DNA from 2 places in the Streptomyces sp. AgN23 genome. Region 1 is predicted to be linked to the other one. Evidence: riboswitches for the same ligand, from Rfam matches in the RefSeq annotation. Region 1 holds a riboswitch; the other holds the start of a gene.
What was found. Region 1 has a riboswitch for glycine ahead of gcvT (glycine cleavage system aminomethyltransferase GcvT). Riboswitches for the same ligand answer to the same signal wherever they lie in the genome.

Region 1 (4,412 bases):
TGGACCTTCCACCGCACGGGCACCACACCGAGGGCGCGGCCCAGCGCGTCCACCGCCCGCGCCTGGCCCTCGGGGCCGGGGGCGTCCAACTGCACGCCGACGAAGAGCGCCGGCTCGTCGCCCTCGACACTGGCCAGCGCGCGCCGGGCGGTGCGCACCCCGGTGTCCTTGGCGAACTCGATCCCGGCGGCGGCCAGGAAGTCCACCGGCTCGTCCTGCCAGTCCGGTTCGAAGAGCCGCACCCTGCCCCCGGTGGCCGGGCCGTCGAGCTGGCTACGCCCGGCACGGCACAACTCCCGGACGGCGGGCGGAGGCAGCGGTACGACCACCGCGCCACCGGGGTTCACCGCGATGCCGAGCTGGGGCGGCAGGCCGCGGGCGAACTCCACGGCCGGGGCGATGGTGAAGGACATATGAGAGCCGACGAGCTGCAGGAACTGCTGCTCGGAGCTGAACACCGGGACATACGCGGCGCCTTCGATCTCCACCGTGGGCAGATCGAGGCTCGGGCTGCCCGGGCCACCGCCGTTGGGCAGCGGAACCCAGACATGGCTGCGGGAGAGCGTCTCGACGATGCGCGCTCCGGCCCCGGGGACGTCGATCGAGGCGGCCATCACCTCTTCGAGCTCATTGCCGGGAAACGCCGGAAACGCGGTCTGCGCGCCGTCGGGGAATCCTCCGTGAGCCGGGGCCATGCCGTACTGCTCCGGGAAGCTCATCTTCGTCCAACCGCCATCTCGTCCTACCTGCCCAAAGCACCCTAGCGGCTGGGCGGCCCGGGGCCAGCGGGGGCGACGCCATCTCCACAGCACTTCCCCACCTCGCCCGGCCCCGCGCCACCGTCACACTGGGTGATGTCCCGGTGGCCGATTTCCGGCCAAGGTCACCCGGCGTTCTCCCCTCGCCCCCGGGGAGGGGAGCACCCGTCCCCTCCCATGCGGGGCCCACTTCCGGTACGGGGCTCACTCGAAGGAGATGCAGCGCAGCTCGCTCGCGGTCGAGCGGTCCAGCAGCACCGCCGAGGCGCACCCCTCCGGCGGCCGCCCCTCCTCCATCCCCGCGATCAGCCGCCGCATCGCGCGCCGATGCCGGCCGAAGGCATAGCCGGAGACCCCGCGGCCTCGGGCGGCCTGGCCCTCCAGGGCCACCGTGGCGTCCACGTCCAGCATCACCATGTGGACGCTGCGGCCCCGGCGCCGCGCGTCCCGGGCCAGCCAGCGGCGGACCCACGGCAGCGCGCCGCAGTCGTGCACCACGACGCTCACATCCGAGCGCAGCGCCCGGCGCAGCCCGGCGTAGTGGGCGTACCGGACCAGCGGGCGGTAGAGCGCGTACGGCAGCCAGCGGGGCATCCGGCGCTCCCACGCCTCCCGGGTGTTCTGCGAGTCCACCCGGATGACGACCGCGCCCGTCCCGTCCAGGAGGGGCACCGTCCGATTGATCAGCGTGCTCTTGCCGGCGCCCGGCAGCCCGGAGGCGACCAGCACGTCCCCCGCCGGGAAGCGCAGCTCACGCCGGTCCGCACCGCCACCTCGCACCTGGCCGCGCAGATCGTGCACCGCGATGCGCCGGCCGGGGATGGCCGTCGGCCCGGAGGGGATGCGGCCACGCCGTGCCGGCAGGAGCCTTTGTGCGGTCTCGTATGTTCCCTGCCCATGCACCGTGATCGTCCTCCCAGGTCGGTCACCGCTGCTCGTACCCGCAGAGTGTCAAGAAAAGGTAATGTCCATCAAGGCGGCCTCTGCCCGATCCGGCCGGAGCCGCCCTGATCGGGGCTTCCTTTCTCGGCCACTCATGCGATGATGTGCGCGCAACTCCATACCGGCCGCTTGAATCCGCGCGGGAGAGTCCTTGGTCACCGGCAATGTGCCGGGTGTCCGGGGCGCCGAAGGAGCAAGTCCTCCCTTGAATCTCTCAGGCCCCGATACCGCGTGGACGAGGCAGATCTGAAAAGCGAGCCGCGGGCGCGGCTCCACCCAAGGTGCAAGCCGGGCCCCTTACGGGCGTCACGGCGAACCTCTCAGGTTCCGATGACAGATGGGGAGGACGCACGCGTCCTTGCCGTCCGTCCTCGCCGTCGCGCGACCCCGATCTCCTGGAGCCTGAATCGTGACCGACGCCCCGCCCGCCCCACGCCGTACCGCGCTGGACGCACGGCACCGTGCGCTCGGCGCCACCATGACCGACTTCGCCGGCTGGGACATGCCGCTGCGCTACGGCAGTGAGCGCGACGAGCACACCGCGGTGCGCACCCGCGCCGGGCTCTTCGACCTCTCCCATATGGGTGAGATCTCTCTCATCGGTTCGCAGGCCGGAGAGGCCCTGGATCACGCGCTGGTCGGCCGGCTGTCCGCGCTCGCCGTGGGCCGCGCCCGCTACACGATGATCTGCGACGACGAGGGCGGCATCCTGGACGACCTGATCGTCTACCGCCTCGGGGACGAGGAGTTCCTGGTCGTGGCCAACGCCTCCAACGCCCAGGTGGTGCTGGACGCGCTGACCGAACGGGCCGGCGGTTTCGAGGCGACCGTAAGGGACGACCGCGACGCCTATGCGCTGATCGCCGTCCAGGGGCCCGAGTCCCCCGGGATCCTGGGAAGCCTGACCGACGCGGACCTGGAGGGGCTCAAGTACTACGCCGGGCTGCCGGGCACCGTCGCGGGCGTCCCCGCCATGATCGCCCGCACCGGCTACACGGGCGAGGACGGCTTCGAGCTGTTCCTGGCGCCGGGCGACGCCGAGCGGGTCTGGGAGGCGCTGACCGAGGCGGGGGCCCCGGTGGGCCTGGTCCCCTGCGGTCTGTCCTGCCGGGACACCCTGCGCCTCGAGGCGGGGATGCCGCTCTACGGGAACGAGCTGACCACCGACACCACCCCCTTCGACGCGGGGCTCGGCCGGGTGGTGAAATTCGACAAGCCCGGCGACTTCGTCGGCCGCCAGGCCCTGGAGGCCGCGTCCCGCGAAGCGGACACCGTCAGCCCGCGCACCCTGGTCGGCCTGGTCGCCGAGGGCCGCCGGGTGCCGCGCGCCGGATACGCCGTGGTGGCCGCCGACGGCTCACAGATCGGCCAGGTCACCTCAGGCGCGCCCTCGCCGACGCTGGGCAAGCCGATCGCGATGGCGTACGTGGACCCGGAGTACGCGAAGCCCGGCACCGAGGGGGTCTCGGTGGACATCCGGGGCACCCGGGAGCCGTACGAGGTCGTGGCGCTCCCCTTCTACCGGCGCGAGCGCTGAGCGGTCCGCCGCAACGCGTCGCGCCCCACCGGCGTCATCCCATGGACCGGCACCGAGTCCACCGGCTGGACCGGCACCGAGTCCACCGGCGCCGCATCCACCGGCGCCACGTCGCGCCGACACCGCACCCACCGGCGTCACACCGCGCAGGCACGCACCCCCGGCACCGCACCCACCGGCGTCGCGTCCCACCAGCTAAGACCCGTTTCCCAAGCACTCCCCCGTATCCAGGAGAATCGGACCATGAGCAACCCCCAGCAGCTGCGCTACAGCAAGGAGCACGAGTGGCTGTCGGCCGCCGACGAGGATGGCGTGTCGACGATCGGCATCACCGAATTCGCGGCCAACGCGCTCGGCGATGTCGTCTATGTCCAGCTCCCGGACGTCGGCTCGACCGTCACCGCCGGTGAAACCTGCGGAGAGCTGGAGTCCACCAAGTCGGTCAGCGACCTGTACTCGCCGGTCTCCGGTGAGGTCACCGAGATCAACGAGGACGTGGTGAACGACCCGGCGCTGGTGAATTCCGCTCCCTTCGAGGGCGGCTGGCTGTTCAAGGTGCGGGTGACGGGCGAGCCGGAGGAGCTGCTCTCCGCCGACGCGTACACCGCCTTCGCCGAAAACTGACCCTCCTCTTCCGATCGGGACCCTGATGTCGCTTCTCAACAGCTCCCTGCACGAGCTCGACCCGGACGTCGCCGCCGCCGTCGACGCCGAACTCCACCGCCAGCAGTCCACCCTGGAGATGATCGCCTCGGAGAACTTCGCCCCGGCGGCGGTCATGGAGGCCCAGGGCTCGGTCCTGACCAACAAGTACGCCGAGGGCTACCCCGGCCGCCGCTACTACGGCGGCTGTGAACACGTCGATGTGGTCGAGCAGATCGCCATCGACCGGGTGAAGGAGCTGTTCGGCGCCGAGGCGGCGAACGTCCAGCCGCATTCGGGCGCCCAGGCCAACGCGGCCGCGATGTTCGCCCTGCTCTCCCCCGGCGACACCATCCTGGGGCTGAACCTGGCGCACGGCGGCCATCTGACCCACGGCATGAAGATCAACTTCTCCGGCAAGCTCTACAACGTGGTGCCCTACCACGTGGACGCCGAGACCGGTCTGGTCGACATGGACGAGGTCGAGCGGCTGGCCAAGGAGCACCGCCCCAAGCTGGTGATCGCGGGCTGGT
Region 2 (4,412 bases), 5.9 Mb from region 1:
ACACCTTCGACGTCGACCTCACCGACCGGACCCGGGTGCAGCTGGAGATCACACGGCTCGCCGACCGCTGTGTGCGACGGCTGCGCGAGGCGGGCCGCTCGGGGCGGACGGTCGTGATCAAGGTGCGGCGGTACGACTTCTCCACGCTGACCCGTTCGGAGACCCTGCGCGGGCCGACCGACGATCCGGGGGTGGTGCGGGAGGCCGCCGCACGGCTGATCGACGGCGTGGACACCACGGCGGGTGTGCGGCTGCTGGGGGTCGGGGTCAGCGGTCTGGCTGACTACACCCAGGAGGATCTCTTCGCGCAGGCAGCGCAGGCAGCGCAGGCAGCGCAGGCAGCGCAGGCCGCGCAGGCCGCCCAGGCGGCTCAGGAGGCCCATGAGGCCCTGGGGGACGCCCGGCGCGTGCCGGGGCCCGAGGGGCCGGAGCGTGTGGGAGAGGGCGCGGGAGAGGCTTCTGAGGACGCTGAGAAGCCGCGCCGCTGGCTGCCGGGCTCCGATGTGCGGCACGCCGAGTACGGGGCGGGCTGGGTGCAGGGGAGCGGGGTGGGCCGGGTGACCGTGCGCTTCGAGGAGCCCTGGTCGCGGCCGGGGCGGGTGCGGACGTTCGCGGTGGACGACCCGGCGCTGGAGCCGACCGAACCGCTGCCCCTGCTGCGACCGGACGCGGATGCGGCTCCGGGCCTGGACGCGGTCCCGGGGGAGCCCGCGACCCCGGACGTGGACGGGGCTTCGGACGTGGACGGGGCTTCGGACGTGGACCCAGGCCCGGACGCGGATCTGGCCCCGAACCTGGCCGTGAGCCCGGACCCGGACGCGAGCCCGACCGCGGAGGAGGCTGCGGGCCCGGTTCCCGAGGACGCCGCGAGCCCGGGCCCCGATGTGGCCCGGAAGGCGGCCACGGACCCGGCCTCGATCCCGGGAGAGGCTGCGGACCTGGTCTCGGATGACGTCGTGTGCCCGCGCCCCGACGTGGCCCGGGAGGTCGTCACGGACCCGGACCCGGCCTCCGAGGACGCCGCGGGTCCGCCCCTCGACGGGGCCCCGGAGGAGGCTTCGGACCTGGCCCCGGACGGGACGACGGGCCGGGAGGGGACCACGGGCCTGAACCCGGGGGAGCGCATAGCCCCGGGCCCAGAGCAGACCGCGGGCCCGGATGACCTGGCCCCGGGAGCGGACGGCCTGACCGAGGGCGCGGATGGGCTGGCCCCGGGACTGGGCGGGGGATCCGGGCGGGGGCAGGGCCTGGGCCATATGCGGGGCCCGGCCTCAGGACACGAGCAGAGCAAGCCGCAGCCCCAAGGTCAGCCCGTGACGTCCAGCCCGTAGTGGTGGTAGAGCTGCAACTCCTGCTCGGGGGAGAGGTGGCGGCCGACGCCGAAGTCCGGGGCGTCCTTGATCAGTGTTCGGTCGTACGGCACCCGCAGGGTGTCGCCGACGACCTCGCTCGGTTCGAGCGGCACGAAGACGTCCCGGCTGAACAGCCCGGTGCGTACGGCCGCCCATTCGGGCTCGCCGGTCGCGTCGTCGAGATAGACCTCGTCCACGGTGCCGATCTTGGAGCCCTCGCGGTCGAATGCCTTGCGGCCGATCAGGGTCCGCGGGTCGATATCGGTCTGCACGCTCTCTCCCACAGGTGGCAAGTGACCATTGATACCTACAAAAAGCCACATCACCGCGCTCGGCCACTCGAACGCCGGCGACCGTCCCCCACGATAGAACCGCTGGTACGCTGACTGTGGCTGTAAACCCCGTGCGGGAGAGTCCTCCGCCGACGCTGTCGGAGGCGCCGAAGGAGCAAACCCTCCCCGGAATCTCTCAGGCACACGTACCGTGCGGGTGAGGTCACTCTGGAAAGCAGGGCGGGCCACGGGCTAGCAGAGCTCCGGAACCCCTCCTCACCGACGGTGAAAACCGGTCAGGCGGTACGTGGACCGGTGAAGCTCTCAGGTTGAGATGACAGAGGGGGAGGCCGTCCGGGCACCCGCGCCGCGGTGCCCCTCGCCGGTCGTTACAGACCAGGAGGCCCCCGCAGATGACCGCCAATCGCATCGCACTCTCCGACTTGGAACGCGGTACTCCGTTCGAGCAGCGCCATATCGGCCCCGACGGCGAGGCGCAGGCCAAGATGCTCGCCCACGTCGGCTTCGGCTCGCTGGACGAGCTCACCGAGGCCGCCGTACCGGAGGTCATAAGGAGCACCGAGGCGCTGAATGCCCTGCCCCCGGCCCGCAGCGAGCCGGAGGTCATCGCCGAGCTGCGCGGGCTCGCCGACCGCAACCAGGTGCTGCCGTCGATGATCGGTCTCGGCTACTACGGCACCCACACCCCGCCGGTGATCCTGCGCAATGTGCTGGAGAACCCCGCCTGGTACACCGCGTACACGCCCTACCAGCCGGAGATCTCCCAGGGTCGGCTCGAGGCCCTGCTCAACTTCCAGACCGTGGTCGCCGATCTGACCGGGCTGCCCACGGCCGGTTCCTCGCTGCTGGACGAGGCCACCGCGGCCGCCGAGGCGATGGCGCTGTCGCGGCGCGTCGGCAAGGTCAAGGAGGGCGTCTTCCTGGTCGACGCCGAGTGTCTGCCGCAGACCGTCGCGGTCCTGCGGACCCGCGCCGAGCCGACCGGTGTCGAGGTCGTCGTCGCCGATCTGGCCGAGGGCATTCCGGACGAGATCGCCGAACGCGGGGTCTTCGGCGTACTGCTGCAGTACCCGGGCGCCTCCGGCGTGGTGCGCGATCCCCGGCCGGTCATCGAGCGCGCCCATGAGCTGGGCGCCATCGTCACCGTCGCCGCCGATCTGCTCGCGCTCACCCTGCTCACCTCGCCCGGCGAGCTGGGCGCGGACATCGCGGTGGGCAACAGCCAGCGGTTCGGTGTCCCGATGGGCTTCGGCGGACCGCACGCCGGGTTCATGTCGGTGCGCGACGCCTACGCCCGCAACCTTCCCGGCCGGCTGGTCGGGGTCTCCGTGGACGCCGACGGCGACAAGGCGTACCGGCTGGCGCTGCAGACCCGTGAGCAGCACATCCGCCGGGAGAAGGCCACCAGCAATATCTGCACCGCCCAGGTGCTGCTGGCCGTGATGGCCGGGATGTACGCCGTCTACCACGGCCCGGACGGGCTCGCCGCGATCGCCCGCCGCACCCACCGCTACGCCTCGGTGCTCGCCGAGGGGCTGCGGGCCGGCGGTGTCGAGGTGGTGCACGGCGCGTTCTTCGACACTCTCACCGCGCGAGTGCCGGGCCGGGCCGCCGAGGTGGTCGCCGCGGGCCGGGAGGCCGGGGTCAACCTTCGGCTGGCCGACGCCGACCACGTCGGCATCGCCTGCGACGAGACCACCGCCCGTGCGCAGCTCGCCGCCGTGTGGTCCGCCTTCGGGGTGGACGGCGGAAACGGCGACGCCACCGGGATCCCCGGCATCGACGAGCTGGACGCCGCGGCGCCGGACGCGCTGCCCGCGGCCCTGCTGCGCCACGACGGCTATCTGGCCCACCCGGTCTTCCACCAGCACCGCTCCGAGACGGCGATGCTGCGCTATCTGCGGCGGCTGGCCGACCGGGACTACGCCCTGGACCGCGGCATGATCCCGCTCGGCTCCTGCACCATGAAGCTCAACGCGACCACCGAGATGGAGCCGGTCACCTGGCCCGAGTTCGGCGCGCTGCACCCCTTCGCACCGGCCGAGCAGGCCCAGGGCTATCTGACCCTGATCCGTGAGCTGGAGGAGCGGCTGGCCGAGGTCACCGGCTATGACAAGGTCTCCCTGCAGCCGAACGCCGGATCCCAGGGCGAGCTCGCCGGGCTGCTCGCGGTGCGCGCCTATCACCGTGCCAACGGGGACACCCAGCGCACCGTCTGCCTGATCCCGTCCTCCGCGCACGGCACCAACGCCGCCAGCGCCGTGATGGCCGGCATGAAGGTCGTCGTGGTCAAGACCGGTGAGGACGGCGAGATCGACACCGGCGACCTGCGTGCCAAGATCGAGAAGCATGGTGCCGAACTGGCCGTGCTGATGGTCACCTACCCCTCCACCCACGGTGTGTTCGAGGGGCACATCACCGAGATCTGCGCGGCCGTGCACGACGCGGGCGGTCAGGTCTACGTGGACGGCGCCAACCTCAACGCGCTGGTCGGGCTCGCCGAGCCGGGCCGGTTCGGCGGCGATGTCTCGCATCTGAACCTGCACAAGACCTTCTGCATCCCGCACGGCGGTGGCGGTCCCGGCGTCGGGCCGGTCGCGGTGCGCGAGCACCTGGCGCCCTACCTCCCCAACCATCCGCTGCAGCCCGCCGCGGGCCCGGCCACCGGAGTCGGCCCGGTCTCGGCCGCGCCGTGGGGCTCCGCGGGGATCCTGCCGATCTCCTGGGCGTACATCCGGCTGATGGGCGCCGAGGGGCTGCGCCGCGC

Region 2: linked by a shared signal. The riboswitch ahead of gcvP (aminomethyl-transferring glycine dehydrogenase) and the one ahead of gcvT (glycine cleavage system aminomethyltransferase GcvT) in region 1 are both predicted to bind glycine.

What each region holds. Positions count from the first base shown of each region.
Region 1 is NZ_CP007153.1:7,185,708-7,190,119, reverse strand. It holds gene AS97_RS31350 (enhanced serine sensitivity protein SseB) at 1-695, opposite strand, end outside; gene AS97_RS31345 (AAA family ATPase) at 963-1,661, opposite strand; glycine riboswitch at 1,831-1,940, shown strand; gene gcvT (glycine cleavage system aminomethyltransferase GcvT) at 2,110-3,237, shown strand; gene gcvH (glycine cleavage system protein GcvH) at 3,481-3,861, shown strand; gene glyA (serine hydroxymethyltransferase) at 3,887-4,412, shown strand, end outside.
Region 2 is NZ_CP007153.1:1,295,887-1,300,298, reverse strand. It holds gene AS97_RS05695 (DNA polymerase IV) at 1-1,331, shown strand, start outside; gene AS97_RS05690 (PRC-barrel domain-containing protein) at 1,307-1,624, opposite strand; glycine riboswitch at 1,749-1,846, shown strand; gene gcvP (aminomethyl-transferring glycine dehydrogenase) at 2,038-4,412, shown strand, end outside.